One region of the Pectobacterium parmentieri genome, then DNA from elsewhere that is predicted to be linked to it. Evidence: predicted binding sites of a transcription regulator. Region 1 holds the regulator's gene; each other region holds the start of a gene.
What was found. Region 1 encodes Fur, which represses iron uptake genes when iron is present. Its sites were predicted from a motif close to ATAATAATGAGAACNACTATCAA; they were not measured.
Positions count from the first base shown of each region.

Region 2: the regulator Fur is predicted to act here: its motif matches at 3,631-3,653, upstream of fes (enterochelin esterase).
Region 3: the regulator Fur is predicted to act here: its motif matches at 2,223-2,245, upstream of A8F97_RS16705 (TonB-dependent receptor domain-containing protein).

Region 1 covers NZ_CP015749.1:707,653-712,924, reverse strand. The annotation lists gene fldA (flavodoxin FldA) at 187-714, shown strand; gene fur (ferric iron uptake transcriptional regulator) at 1,044-1,493, shown strand; gene glnS (glutamine--tRNA ligase) at 1,551-3,209, opposite strand; gene nagE (N-acetylglucosamine-specific PTS transporter subunit IIBC) at 3,375-4,871, opposite strand; gene nagB (glucosamine-6-phosphate deaminase) at 5,231-5,272, shown strand, end outside.
Region 2 covers NZ_CP015749.1:5,024,968-5,030,239, reverse strand. The annotation lists gene A8F97_RS00005 (amino acid adenylation domain-containing protein) at 1-1,913, opposite strand, end outside; gene A8F97_RS22835 (MbtH family protein) at 1,991-2,197, opposite strand; gene fes (enterochelin esterase) at 2,169-3,518, opposite strand; gene A8F97_RS22825 (TonB-dependent siderophore receptor) at 3,967-5,272, shown strand, end outside.
Region 3 covers NZ_CP015749.1:3,681,523-3,686,794, reverse strand. The annotation lists gene A8F97_RS16705 (TonB-dependent receptor domain-containing protein) at 1-2,110, opposite strand, end outside; gene A8F97_RS16700 (SUKH-3 domain-containing protein) at 2,330-2,833, shown strand; gene parC (DNA topoisomerase IV subunit A) at 3,006-5,272, shown strand, end outside.

The sequences.
Region 1 (5,272 bases):
CATGGATAATTTAGCGCCAGAAGAGATGCACTTCGCTCCTTTTATCGCCCTCCGCATTTTGCATGCTCTTGATTTACGCCTCTATACCGATACGAGTTTCTCCTAATGTGAGTGTCTGTTATTATTAGCAGATAAGTGGGTGAAACATTACACCATACCATTAGGAATCAAGGGGTTATTCAATTCATGGCACTCATCGGAATATTCTTTGGCAGTGATACCGGCAACACGGAAAACATCGCCAAAACGATCCAACAACAGTTAGGCACCAGCGTTGCTGATGTTCATGACATCGCCAAAAGCAGCAAAGAAGACCTGGAAGGTTTCGATATTCTGCTGTTAGGTATTCCAACCTGGTATTACGGTGAAGCTCAGTGCGATTGGGATGACTTCTTCCCTTCGTTGGAAGAGGTTGATTTCACCGGAAAATTGGTTGCTCTGTTTGGCTGTGGCGATCAGGAAGACTATGCAGAATACTTCTGTGATGCCATGGGAACTATTCGCGACATCATTGAGCCTCGCGGCGCGACGATTGTCGGCCACTGGCCAACAGAAGGCTATTATTTTGAAGCGTCTAAAGGACTTGCCGACGATAATCACTTCATTGGTTTGGCTATCGATGAAGACCGCCAGCCTGAATTGACCAGCGAGCGCGTGACGACGTGGGTGAAACAGATCGGCGATGAACTGAATCTGAAAGAGCTGGTTGGTTAAGCCATTTTGGCTCTGATAATCCCTATCAGAGCCAAAATAGTATCGATAGGTAAAACCTTTCATAATAATTGATACATTTTTTTAACTTCTATCAGTAAACCTGTACAATAATCCCATCGGTTTTATACGCGCTTTACCTTTTCCTCATTCATCAACAACGGATTGCGTTATATATCAGTAGTGTGAGTGGGGACAATATTGTTAACATTCCCTTGTTTTCATTTTGTATGCGCGGTTCTATAATTGAGACGCGTTTGCATTTTTTGAGCCGACCGATGTCATAGGCTAGGCAGCCTCCATTGATAAGTAAGCTACAGGACTAAACCCGCATGACTGACAACAATACCGCATTGAAGAAGGCCGGCTTGAAAGTCACTCTTCCAAGACTGAAAATACTGGAAGTGTTACAGGATCCTGTCTGTCATCACGTCAGTGCGGAAGATTTATACAAGAGACTGATTGATATGGGCGAAGAGATTGGTCTTGCTACCGTCTATCGCGTACTCAACCAGTTTGATGATGCAGGTATCGTAACCCGTCATAACTTCGAAGGTGGTAAATCCGTCTTTGAATTGACGCAGCAGCATCATCACGATCACTTAATTTGCCTCGACTGTGGCAAAGTCATTGAATTCCGCGATGAATCTATCGAAGCACGTCAGCGTGAGATCGCAGAAAGACACGGCATTAAATTGACCAACCACAGTTTGTATCTCTATGGGCATTGCAGTGAAGGGGATTGTCGAGAAGACGAAACCCTGCATGAGTCCACACGATAAATCGACCACATAAAAAAATAAAACCGCCGAGGCGGTTTTATTTTCTAACTCATGCCCTTAACCTACCCAGGTATCGCGCAGCCCGACCGTTCGGTTAAACACCAGATGGTCTGTACTGGAGTAAACGCGATCGGCACAGAAATAGCCTTCGCGCTCAAACTGATACGCTTTCTCTATTTCCGCCTGCGCCAAACTCGCTTCGACAAAGCCTCGCGTAACTTTCAGTGAGTCTGGGTTAATCGTCGACAGGAAGTCATCCGCCGCGCCAGGATTTGCCACACTGAATAAACGATCGTACAAACGGAATTCTGCTGGCACGCCATGCGCCGCGGAGACCCAGTGGATAACCCCCTTCACTTTACGGCCGTCAGCCGGATCTTTGCTCAGCGTTTCCGCATCATAACTACAATAGATCGTGGAGATGGTGCCCTGCTCGTCTTTTTCAATGCGATCAGCTTTGATCACATAGGCATTACGCAAACGAACTTCTTTACCCAACACCAGACGTTTGTACTGTTTGTTAGCTTCTTCACGGAAGTCAGCGCGATCGATGTAAACTTCACGGCTGAATGCCACCTGACGCGAGCCCATTTCCGGCTTATTAGGATGGTTCGGCATCGCAACAAACTCTTCGTGCTCAGCGGGCAGGTTCTCGATCACGACTTTGACTGGATCTAACACTGCCATCGCACGCGGAGCATTCTCATTCAGATCGTCACGGATGCAGGATTCAAGCGCGGCCATTTCCACGTTATTGTCCTGCTTCGTTACGCCGATGCGCACACAAAATTCACGGACGGAAGCCGCACTATAGCCACGACGACGCAGGCCTGAGATAGTCGGCATACGCGGGTCATCCCATCCTTCAACCACATTTTCCACAACCAGTTGGTTCAGCTTACGCTTGGACATAATCGCGTATTCGAGATTGAGGCGGGAGAATTCGTACTGGCGTGGATGGCAAGGAATCGTGATGTTATCCAGCACCCAGTCGTACAGACGACGATTATCCTGGAATTCCAACGTACATAGAGAATGCGTGATCCCTTCCAGCGCATCGGAAATGCAGTGGGTGAAGTCATACATCGGGTAGATGCACCACTTATTGCCCGTCTGGTGGTGATCGGAGAACTTAATGCGATACAGCACCGGATCGCGCATCACGATAAAGGATGATGCCATATCGATTTTTGCACGCAGACAAGCAGTACCTTCAGCAAACCCGCCGTTACGCATTTTTTCAAATAGCGCCAGGTTTTCCTGCACGGTACGGTCACGATAAGGGCTGTTTTTGCCCGGTGCCGTCAACGTACCACGGTATTCGCGAATCTGATCGGCGGTCAGCTCATCAACGTAAGCCAGCCCTTTACCGATCAGCTCAACCGCATAAGCGTGCAGTTGATCAAAATAATCAGAAGAATAACGAACGTTACCGCTCCATGAAAAACCCAGCCACTCGACGTCACGTTTGATCGACTCAACGTATTCGATATCTTCTTTTACCGGATTGGTGTCGTCAAAACGCAGGTTGCATTGCCCTTGATAGTCACGCGCGATACCAAAATTCAGGCAAATAGATTTGGCATGCCCAATATGCAGATAACCATTCGGCTCTGGCGGAAAACGTGTCTGAATACGGTCATGCTTACCAGACGCCAGATCTTCATCAATAATCTGACGGATAAAGTTAGTCGGGCGGGCTTCAGCCTCACTCATTCTTCATTCCTCAATGCTAAAACGACGTATAACCGACAATGATCCAACAAGCTACGCTGGGAAACAACCGTTAATTATTCATAACGAAAAAAAGGGGCGAGATTGCTATCTCACCCCCTCAGTTTCATCGATATAACACGGCGTTACACAAGCATCGTCATTATATTACGCCTTGTCATACTCCGCTTTCAGCGCCGTTGCGATCGACTCAGCCTGCGTGCCCACAACAATCTGTACGCTTTGTTTATTCAGGCGAATAACACCCGCAGCGCCAAGACGTTTCGCCTGTGCATCATCAACCAGAGAGGAATCAACCACGTTCAAACGCAAACGTGTGATACAGGCATCGATGCCAACCAGGTTGGCTTTACCGCCAAGTGCCTGTAAATATCCCTGTGCCAACGCCGCCGTATCGTTTGACTTCTTGCCCACAGACGCTTTAATCACGTCATAGCCATCTGCCTCACTACCGCTTACCGCCAGCTCACGTCCCGGCGTTAACAGATTGAAGCGAGTGATGGTAAAGCGGAACACCACGTAGTAAATGACGAAGAATACCAGCCCCTGCGCTATCAACATGTACCACTGGGTTGCCAGCGGATTACGTGAAGACAGCACCATATCCACCAGACCGGCACTGAAACCAAAACCGGCGATCCACTGCATACTGGCTGCAATAAAGACGGAAAAACCTGTCAGTAACGCATGCAGGAAATACAGCACTGGCGCGACAAACATAAACGAAAATTCCAGCGGCTCGGTGATCCCGGTAAAGAATGAAGCAAATGCCGCCGCCAACATAATCCCGGCCACTTTGCTTTTGTTCTCTGGGCGCGCGCAGTGGTAAATCGCTAGCGCAGCGCCCGGCAGGCCGAACATCATAATCGGGAAGAAGCCCGCCTGATAACGCCCAGTGATCCCAACGATGGCTTTACCAGAATCGATAGACTGTTGGCCTGCCAGGAAGTTAGGAATATCGTTGATACCTGCGACATCAAACCAGAACACAGAATTCAGCGCATGGTGTAATCCAACAGGGATCAGTAAGCGGTTAAAGAAAGCATAAACCCCAGCACCAGCCGACCCTAACTGTTGAATATGTTCACCAAACGACACCAGCGCATTGTAAATGACTGGCCAGACGTACATTAAAATGAACGCCACCAGAATCATCAGGAAAGAAACCAGAATCGGTACCAAACGCCGCCCACTGAAGAAAGAGAGCGCTTTAGGCAATTCAACCTGGCTGAAACGGTTATACAGTTCGGCGGACATCACACCGACGATAATCCCGATGAACTGGTTTTCAATCTTACCAAACGCAGCCGGCACCAGTTCAACGGGAATTCGTTGAATCATAGCGACCACGGCGGGTGAACACAGTGTAGTCAGCACCAGATAACCAACAAAACCGGTCAAGGCGGCCGCACCATCCTTATCTTTCGACATGCCGTAAGCGACACCGACCGCAAACAGCACCGCCATATGTCCAATGATCGCCTCACCCGATTTAATGAGAAGCGCCGCCAACGCGTTTTCACTTCCCCAGCCAACCGGATCAATCCAATAACCTATCCCCATCAGGATAGCGGCAGCAGGCAGCGTCGCGACAGGCACCATCAATGCCCGGCCGACTTTTTGTAAATAGCTCAGAATACTCACTTTTCCCTCTCTTACCTTTGTGAGGTAAATGAAATGTTGTGGGGCAAACAAACCTGCCAATAAATTTCACTGCCAAAAATTTCACTGTCGAACAGTTTCATTGTCGAAAAACCATGACCCGCGGTGGTTCTTAGGGACAGTGTAAGAAAAATAATTCGCTACACAAATTAAACCCCATAATTATGTGATAAAAATCACCAAAAAACTGCATACGAAAACTTTATATCTGAATAAAACCCCAACTTATTTCAAGATTAAAAAAAACGGAGTAGACTAATTTTAATGCATAGACAACGCGCGTCACTGGCGCGACTTACGCGATAACGAATTTAATCCCACTAGAAATCAGGAGAGCGCCGATGAGACTCATCCCTTTAACTACCGCCGCAGACGTCGGAAAA
Region 2 (5,272 bases), 710 kb from region 1:
CGTCCGGTAGAACCAGATGTATAAATGATATAAGCCAGGTGCTCGCCGCACAGCGCACAGCGGCGCTCGGCATCGCTGACTGAGTGCGTCGCCTGCGCCATGCACTCAGCCAGCACCCCCCTGTCGTCCAGACAGATAACATCAGACAACGCTGGCATTTGTGCGGCTACTGCACGGTGCGTCAGTACCATGACAGGCTGTGCATCTTCACACATCACGGTCAGGCGTTCTCGCGGATAGTCCAGATCCAGCGGCATGTAGGCCGCACCGCTAGCAAGCACGCCAAGGATCGCCACCACGGTATCGATCGAGCGCGGAACCCCTATCGCCACCACATCGTCAGCACCGATACCTCGGCCAATCAGGAAACGGGCCAATTGCATCACGCGGTCCGACAATTCACGGTAGCTCAGAGACTGCACACCGCAGGCCACCGCAATCGTATCCGGCTGAGACGCAACCTGTTGCGAGAATCGGGCCAGCACAGACACCATTGATGTTGCTAATTCGGGACCACGCCCCCATTCAGCCAGGCGTTCGCACTCGTCAGCATCAACCAGCGCCAACTGCCCTATCGGCTGTTGTGGATGCTGCATCAATTGGCGTAGCAAATAATGAATACGTGCCGCATGCCACTGCAACGTCTGCCGATCGTAACGCGCGGGATTCGCCACCAGTTCCAGATTCATGACGCCGTCATCAAAACCCAGAACAAACTCCAGATCGTCAATCGGCCCCATGGACAACGTATGCACCGTTGCGGGCGTGTCTCCCAGCACCAGACGGTCGTGGTAAACTTTAAAATTGATGACGGGTCCGTAAAGCCCATCACGCTGGCCGACCAAACCGAGATCGCGCCGCAGTTGTTCCGCCTCGTAACGTTGATGCCGACGCACGACGTTAATTTCATTGACGAGCGCCAGCGTGACTTCTTTTATCGTCATGTCTGGCTGTAGTGTGAGCGATAGCGGTAACACATTCACCACCGGCCCAACAGCGGAGAGCGCTGCCGATCCCATGCGGCGCATAAACGGAAACCCCACCGATAACCGGGATTCACCGCTCATGCGGAAAAGATAGATGTATAACGCAGCCATCACCAGCTCTGCGGGTTGCACCTGCTGTATATTCAAATCCGACAGGATGCTATCAAAACACACACCCTCTGCGGAGACACGCTGATGCAGTGCGCGCTCCCCTGGCACAGTGGCGACACACACGTCACTTGCCAGCGATACCGGAGCCGGCAGATCACGGGCATGTTCTTGCCAGAAGGCTGCCGCTCGCTGGCATGACACTGACGTCTGCCAGGACTGATATTCCTGCACCACCTCCGCGAATGGAGTAAATGGCGCGGCCTGAAGCGTTCCCCCCGAGAGATGCGCGTTGTAAATATCCACGATCCTCTGATTCAAGCGGTGAAAACTAAAGCCGTCCAGCAGAATATGGTGATAACGTTGATACCACAGCCAACGTGCCGGTTGCGCGGCAACCTGTACTACCACCTGGCGGTATAGCGGCGCTCCGCCATCTGCTGGCAAATCGGCAGCCACATCGTCGCGAAATAATGTCCACGCCGCGTTATCGCCGTCTTTCTGTTTGCTAAAGTCGAGCCACTCCGGCGCGTGTACGTGCTGACTGTCGATGCGGCGCGGAATCTGTTGCACAGGTTCGCCCGTTTCATTGAGTCCAAAATGGGCATGCAGCGTATCGGCCTCGGACAGCCCTTGCCGGATAGCCGCATCCAGCAGGCGTGGGACGATGTCTCCCGATAACTCAATGACATGAGCCACCGTATAGGCATTATGTTGGCTGGCGATTTGATCCGCTATCCAGATACCCGGCTGTGCTGCTACCAAAGGCAGTTCTTGATACGTCATCTCTTCTTCCGACAATAACTGTGTTTCAGACACGTTGTTTTCCTTACACGACAAACAGAAAGAATCCCAAAACCGATTTACTGACGCTGAAGGCGTTTAATTCCATCAAGCTATTGCAGGCTGGCAGGCCGCATGTCCACCCAGTGAGTTTCGATATAAGTCATGCAGGCCGTTCGCGTGTCTGGGCCAATAACCTGATGCCATCCCGCAGGAACGTCGGCAAACGCAGGCCAGAGGCTGTATTGACGTTGCGTATTCATGAGTACGTAAAATGTCAGACTGTCATTATCAAAGGGATTTTGCTGTTCCTGGCTCATCGTCCTCACCTTGTTCCGTTTGTGTATGTTTATTTACTGCGTTGGCATCACTCAGTAACCAGCGAAACCCATCAATCAATCCGCCACGCCAGCACAGGGTGTCGTGGCCGCCCGCATACTCTCGGTAATGGATCTGGTGTCCGGCGTGGCACAACGCCTGATTCATCTGCCGATTGACGAATGCCATATCCGTTTCACGCGTTCCCACGTCCTGAAAAATAACCAAAGGAGGAACCGCCGAACGAGGCTGACGCGCCTGTGTGATCAACCAGCCCTCGTCTTGTTCTAGGTTTTCCGAAAAGTGGGTCACCCATTCCACATTCGGCCACCAAAACGAACCGGACTGCGTCAGTACCCGACCAAACCGTTGCGGCCAAAATATGCCAGCGAACAAGGCTGACAGCCCACCGTAACTCTGCCCAGAAACAACCGTGCGATCGGGCTCGTCGCTGAAAGAGGCATACTGTTTAGCTAACGGTAATAGCTCTTCTTGTACCGCCAGCCAGAAGGCTTTATTGCACGTCAATTCCTGTTCGCGGTATGACATATCAATGACATCAATAAACAGCCAGACAGCCGGAGGCAGCGATGCACGGCGCGTTTCCTCATCCAGCGCCTGAAACAGCGGCATCTCTTCTGCCCATTTTTGCCCGTCCAGAATGATCGACAGAGGACGCTGCGACGGCGTTACCCCTTCTCCTGTGGTATAGAGCCAAATGCGGCGAACATTGCCGAGTAAGGTGCTTTGCCAGGAAAACACGTGCAGCCGGGATGGATCCGCTTCCCACACCTGACCGACATCCAGCGCGTGCCAAGCCGCTTGCGGCGGTGCGTCTGGCATATGCGCCGCCGAGAGCGATTCCCCCCAGTGCGTAATAAAGGGTTTAACCAGATTTAACGGATCGGCGATAGCATGCGGAAACAGCGAACACCACCATTCACGCTGCTCACACTCATCGGCAAAAACGGGCGGCAACTGCTCCCTACGGATTGGCAACAGGCTATAGCTGCCGCGCCAGTCGCTTTCGATATCCGTTGACCAATGCCAGACATCCGTTCCAGCCAAACGCTGTAGGCTTTGCGGCATAGCGCTGTGATGATCTGTCACGCCGTTGATGTCGATATAAACGCGCTGAATCGTAGAGTGTTGTTCGGTCCCTTCAGGATCGCGCCAGAAAAAAGTGATCTGCACTCGCTTCTCACCACACGGCTCTACAACGGGGGTACCTATACGGGCTAAATCATGCCACCACTCCGCCTCTCCAACGAAGGGAGAAGCCAGCAGCACAGCAGCCCTGTGAATTATGTGTTTTTCCTGCATCAAGACCTCTCGCATCACCATATATGCATTTTTTACAACCTTGTCACAACCTCGCAACCAATTAATTAATTTAATTATTTAGCGCTATTTTTGTCCAAAACAAGCAACGCAAATCATATTGAGAATTATTTCTATTTGCAATAACATAAAAATGAATCGCGCTTTGTGTCACAGTTGGCAGACGTTTTTTTTGGCAGGTCACACGGGATTTTTTCATACACAGACTTGCTCATTAAATCGGCAATAAAAACAATGCATTGTTATTAGTGACTTTTTTATTTTTAAATCTGTTTTTTATCAAAAAACCCGTACATTTTTTTGGTAATGAACACACCACCGATCTCTTGCTGTGGAGAGATTGTCGACTAAGTCACGCACCTAACCAAAGCGAATAACGTTAAAAATATTTTTTTCTACGCATAAAGAGCTTTCTTTTAAGGGATGGAACATGAGTCGAACACACAAAGAATCATTATCAAATTTAACCAAAAAACCACAGACAATGTCATTGATACCACCGACATGTCATCTGACGTTGGCCTCACTGTTACTCACCTCGCCGCTCGTCTATGCTGCCGGCAACGTTGAGGAAGATACGATCGTCGTCAGCGCCGCGACTGGAGAGAGCGTTACCTCGCCGCTGAAGGGCATCGTGGCGAAACAAAGTGCCGCAGGAACCAAAACCAGCGCGGCACTGATCAAAACACCACAAACCATCTCGGTCGTCACACGTGACCAAATGGATGCGCAAGCGGCGCAAACGGTATCCGATGCACTGAGCTACTCAAGCGGGGCCTTTACCAACTACCGTGGTTCGTCCAACCGCAACGACGAAGTAGTAGTACGTGGCTTTCGCTTTGCGCCGAAATTCCTGGACGGACTCAGCGGACAAAATGGCAGACTCGATCCGTGGTTGTTGGAGCGAGTGGAGTTGGTGCACGGGCCAGCATCGGTGCTGTACGGTCAGGTTAATCCAGGAGGATTAGTCAGCATGACCAGTAAGCGGCCTACGGCGCAGGACATCCGCAAAGTAAAATTCAGCACAGGTAACCAGCACTTCGGTGAAGCTGCCTTTGATTTCGGCGGCGCACTCAGTGACGATCAATCACTGCTGTACCGGTTCAACGGGATTGCCAGCACCAAAAACGAGTTTGTCAAAGATTCCAAACAAAAACGCATCGCGGTGGCCCCCGCGCTCACCTGGCTACCCAACCCTGACACCAGTTTTACCTTGCTGACCAGCTACCAAAACAATCCGGAAAATGGGTTCCGTAACTTCCTGCCCGCTTATGGCACCGTCCTGGCCACCAGCGCTGGCTACATCCCTCACGATCTCAACCTGAGCAATCCAAACTATCACCAGTCGAAAAACGAACAAATTGCCATTGGCTATATTTTCGATCACTCATTCAATGACGTGTTCTCTTTCCAGCAAAACTTTCGCTACTCACAGTTGAAAGAAAAATATAAGTATTTGGTTTACACCACCGGCGGCAGTGCTACAGATACCACCCTGCTGCGTCGCCAGCAGCGTGAAGAGACGAATGTGGATGAACTGGGGATCGATAACCAGCTCAAAGCGGATTTCGCTACCGGTGATGTTGAACACAAAACCATTATTGGACTCGATTACAAATGGCAAAACACGGACTACAACTACTGGCGACGCGGAGGGGAGAAGGGAGACGCGTACAGCTTTGACTGGGCAAAACCTAACTACGATGGCTCTTACCTCGTGTCTGATAGTGAATTGT
Region 3 (5,272 bases), 2.1 Mb from region 1:
GTTTTCCTTTCTGGAAAGTCGACGTCAGGGCGGCACCATAGCGCTGGGAAGGATCGTCATAGGCGATGCCAATAACCGCTTTCATCGGGGCGACGCTGTCGAGATCGACATAGCGGTCACCAAGATAGCGAGACTGTGATTGACCTTTGGTGTAGCCAAATGCCAGCGTGGTGCTAAGCCCATCCACCGCTGGGAACCAGGTGCCTAGCTGTACTTTGCTACTGATTTCACCGCCGTAGATGTAAGCTTTATCACGGTTTTCTGCCTGAAATATGGTACTGATATTGCTCGGAACCATGGTAAATCTATCTGGATTAGCTCCACGACGGTAGCGGGTATTGGCGATAAAATTCTTATACGTGTTGTAGAACAGCGCTGTGCGGAACGTGACGCCCTCCGTTGCTTCGCCTTTTAATCCCCATTCTATGTTGTTGCTGGTTTCCGTTTTGAGGTCGCTATTGCCGATAAAGGCATACTGAAACGGACCGGCAAAGTTGGCGTCAAGGTTGGTGCTGCCATAAAGTTGGCTGGCATCGGGGAACTGTGCGCCACGACGGTACTGCAAATAGGTCGTCAGCGTCGGGGTAATATCGTAGAGGAAGCTCAGTGAAGGCAGAATTTGTGTATCGCTGTTGGCTTTACCGTACAGTCTGTTGACATCGGATCCACTGATTACGCTACCGTCACCGCTCAGGCGAACTGTGTTGGTCGCTTTGGTACGCTGATGGATGGCGCGCACGGCAGGGACGACCGAGAAGGCGTGCCCAGCCAGATCCCAAGAGACGGTATCCTGCACGAAGCCGCCGATGGTGTAGCTGTCGCTATCGGCTTCTGGCTGCATAATGTTATTCGCACCCGTTTGGTTAGGCGATTGCCTGAACGGACGCTCTGTTTTGGTTTGGCTGGTATTGAGGCCCCAGCTAAACTCGTGACGATCCCAGCTTTTCACCAGATGGGTATCGAAGCCGTAAGTTTTTACATTGTAATCAGAATAGACACGATGGCTATCGGCGGCAGCCATTCCCGTGGTTGCAGGTAGCCAAGTGTTGTCATGCGATTCGCTGTTTTGGAAGTAAATGCGGCTATCAACTAAATCAACCAGTGTGTTGTTGGCGGGCGTCCAGCGGTCTTTCAGGCTGGTGCTCCAGCGGCGAGTCTCGCTGCTTTGTTGCGCGGTGCCATAAATCGTATTATTGCCGCTTGGCAGGCTACCCCAGTAATCGTAGTGGGTGTGGTTGGTTTTATGATAGTAATCCAACGTACCGGTGAGTTGGTGTTCATCATTCGGTTGCCAGATGGCCGATGCCAGAATGGCGTTAGAGTGCCAGTTTGCTGGGTAAGCGGCGATCTCGTCGCTGTTGTTACGCGTTTGCTGGCCGTCACGACGACTGAGAACGACAATGCCGCGCAGTTCGGCATCACCGCCTGCGGCGGTGATGCCGTTATGCCAACCATGGTTGGCAGAGTCATAATCACTCTGGAAGCCGACATACTCCTGTTTATTCGCGCTTAAATAATCATCTGCTGATTTGGGACGGAACGAAACACTTCCGCCTAGCGCATTGATCGCATTTTCCGCTGAGGTTGCACCGGATTCGATATTCACCCGTCCATAAATATAAGGGTCGACATAGTCACGCCCCATGCCAAACGTATTAAACCCAGCTCTGCTGGCATAACTGCGCCCTGTTGCATTAGGCAGAGCGATGCCGTCGGTATCAATGGCGACGCGATTGCTTTCTATTCCGCGAATGTTGTAGCCCGTGTAGCCGCCGCGATCGAAGCCACTTTTCCCTGTATTACTGCCACCGCTGGAGCCCGTGGCGCTGATTAACGGCTGGTAACGCATAATGGTGCCAAAATCGTTACCGCCATTCTTTTGCATATCATTGGCAGTGATTGAGACGGATGAGCCCGCTTTTTTCTCAATTTCAGGGGCGTGTACGGTCATGACGTCACCCGTCGGTTCCGTTTTAGCCGCCGCGTTGTCTTCATTCTTGCCGTTGAGTGCGCTATTGCCCGTGGTGCTATCCGCTGCCATGCTGTGAAGCGCGACGCTAGTCAAGATGCCGGTGAGAAGAATCTTATTTAACTTTTTGTTAATTAACATAATGATACTCTGCTATAAGGTTGTTCTGACCAGCGGCGTTGGGGAAACATGGCGTGCTGGTAGCTAACGTCTGCAAGGGAAATGCAAAACGGCGAATAACATTAATTATCATGTGGTAATGATAATTATTATCAATATGTTAATCATTATCGTTTGTTGCGGCAATGAAGATGAATAATTCTTAATGAAACGGTCTGTGGGTTAGCAAGGTGGCTAACGATGTTGATTGAAATACCTGAGTCCGTTCTTCCCCTTTTTCAGGCGGCAGGCTGGCCACATAACGTCGCGCAATCAGCCCCGTTGTTTGTGTCTGAGAACCATCCGGCTTGCGCGATCCTGCAAGCATTCGGTGAGCTGACGGTTGGGCAATGCGGTACTGGGGAAGAGTGCGCCAGCGGCGATATTGTTTTTGGCGGCAGTGTAGATTTGCAGGGGGATGAAACGCTGCTGGAGTGGCAAGATATTCTAAGCACGACGCTGATTCTTATCGGTGAGACACATCATTCGCACGGTGCTCTGCTTATGGATGCGACGGGGGCCTGCTACGGAATGAGTTTTGTGCATGAGGCGTTCTGGTTTGAAGGGCCGTCTTTCGGCGCTGCCGCTGAGCGCATCCTGTTGGGGCGCAAGGGGCAACCAATGTTGCGGCCAGATCAAACGTCGATTTCCGTCTGGGGTGAAACGGTGACTGCCGATCACCCGAGCGTTTACCACTATCGCTAGCCACCTTCTCTGGCAACCGTCGGATTCATACCAACAATCGCCTGTGGGGCAATGACGTTGTTCCTTGTGACATCACCTCATCAGATAAGGTACTATTCCCGCCAAACATACCGCCGCTATGGCGTGTCGGAAAGCGTAACAATCGCGCCGCGATGTGAGGAAAGTGAGATAAATGAGTGAGATGACTCATGACGGCGCAGAAAGCCTTGCGCTGCGCACGTTTACCGAAAATGCATACCTGAATTATTCCATGTACGTCATCATGGATAGGGCATTGCCGTTCATTGGCGATGGCCTGAAACCTGTGCAGCGTCGCATTGTGTATGCGATGTCCGAGCTGGGGCTGAATGCCAGCGCCAAATTTAAAAAATCTGCCCGTACCGTGGGTGACGTGCTGGGTAAATACCACCCGCACGGCGACAGCGCCTGTTATGAAGCGATGGTGCTGATGGCGCAGCCGTTCTCTTACCGTTATCCGCTGGTGGATGGTCAGGGGAACTGGGGGGCACCGGACGATCCGAAATCGTTCGCCGCCATGCGTTATACCGAATCGCGGTTGTCCAAATACGCGGAAGTGCTGTTGTCAGAATTAGGGCAGGGCACGGTCGATTACACCCCGAATTTTGACGGCACGATGCAAGAGCCGAAGATGCTGCCTGCGCGCTTGCCGAATATATTGCTGAACGGCACCACCGGGATCGCCGTCGGTATGGCAACGGATATTCCGCCGCACAATGTGCGTGAAATCGCTGCGGCAGCCGTCATGCTGCTGGAAAACCCGAAAGCCTCGTTGGACGATTTGCTTCAGCATGTGCAGGGACCAGATTTCCCGACGGAAGCCGAAATCATCACGCCGCGTGATGAAGTGCGCAAACTCTACCAGAATGGTCGTGGTTCGGTGCGGATGCGCGCGGTGTGGAAGAAAGAAGACGGTGATGTGGTGATTACCGCGTTGCCACATCAGGTTTCGGGTGCCAAAGTGCTGGAGCAGATTGCCAGCCAGATGCGTGCGAAGAAGCTGCCGATGGTGGAAGACCTGCGTGATGAATCCGATCACGAAAATCCAACCCGCCTGGTGCTGGTGCCGCGCTCGAACCGTATCGATATGGATCAGGTGATGAACCATCTGTTCGCCACGACCGATCTGGAAAAGAGCTACCGCGTTAACATGAACATGATCGGTCTGGATGGTCGCCCCAGCGTGAAAGGGCTGGTCGAGATCCTGAGCGAGTGGCTGGTATTCCGTCGTGACACCGTGTGCCGCCGACTGAACTACCGCCTGGAAAAAGTGCTCAAGCGCCTGCATATTCTTGAAGGCTTGCTGATTGCGTTTCTGAACATTGATGAAGTGATTCATATCATCCGCACGGAAGACGAGCCAAAGCCCGTTCTGATGCGCCAATTTAGCCTGAGTGAAACACAGGCTGAAGCGATCCTGGAGCTGAAATTACGTCACTTGGCCAAGCTGGAAGAGATGAAAATCCGCGGTGAGCAAGATGATTTGGCAAAAGAGCGCGATCAGTTGCAAGCGCTGCTGGCGTCAGAGCGTAAGCTCAGCAATCTGATCAAGAAAGAAATTCAGTCAGATGCGCAGGCCTATGGTGACGATCGTCGTTCGCCGCTGCATGAGCGCGGTGAATCAAAAGCGATGAGCGAGCATGACTTTGTGCCGTCTGAACCGGTCACCATTGTGCTGTCGGAAATGGGCTGGGTACGCAGCGCCAAAGGGCATGACATCGATCCTACTGGACTGAGCTATAAAGCGGGCGATAGTTTCCGCGCAGTAGCGAAAGGCAAGAGCAACCAGCCCGTGGTGTTCATTGACTCCACCGGCCGCAGCTACGCGCTGGATCCGATCTCGCTGCCTTCTGCGCGCGGTCAGGGTGAGCCGCTGACGGGCAAACTCACGCCGCCGCCGGGTGCGACGATTGAACAGGTGCTGATGGCTGCAGACGATCAGCCGTTGCTGATGGCATCGGATGCGGGTTATGGCTTCGTATGTACCTTCAACGATCTGGTCGCACGTAACCGCGCAGGTAAAGCGATTATTACGTTGCCGGATAATGCGAAAGCGCTGACGCCGATCGAGATCAAAGGCGATGATAATCTGTTAATGGCGATCACCGCCGCGGGCAGAATGCTGCTGTTCCCTGTCTCTGATTTGCCACAGTTGTCGAAAGGCAAGGGCAATAAGATCGTGTCCATCTCCTCGGCTGATTTTGCGGAAGGTAAAGACCGTCTGACCTGGCTGTATCTGCTACCACCACAGGCTTCCGTCACACTGTATTTCGGTAAGCGTAAGCTGGTGCTGCGTCCGAACGAGCTTCAGAAATATCAGGGTGAGCGCGGGCGGAAAGGCACATTGCTGCGTGGGCTACAGCGTATCGACCGAATTGAGGTGGATGCACCGCAGCAGGTTAATACTGGCAGCAGCGAAGA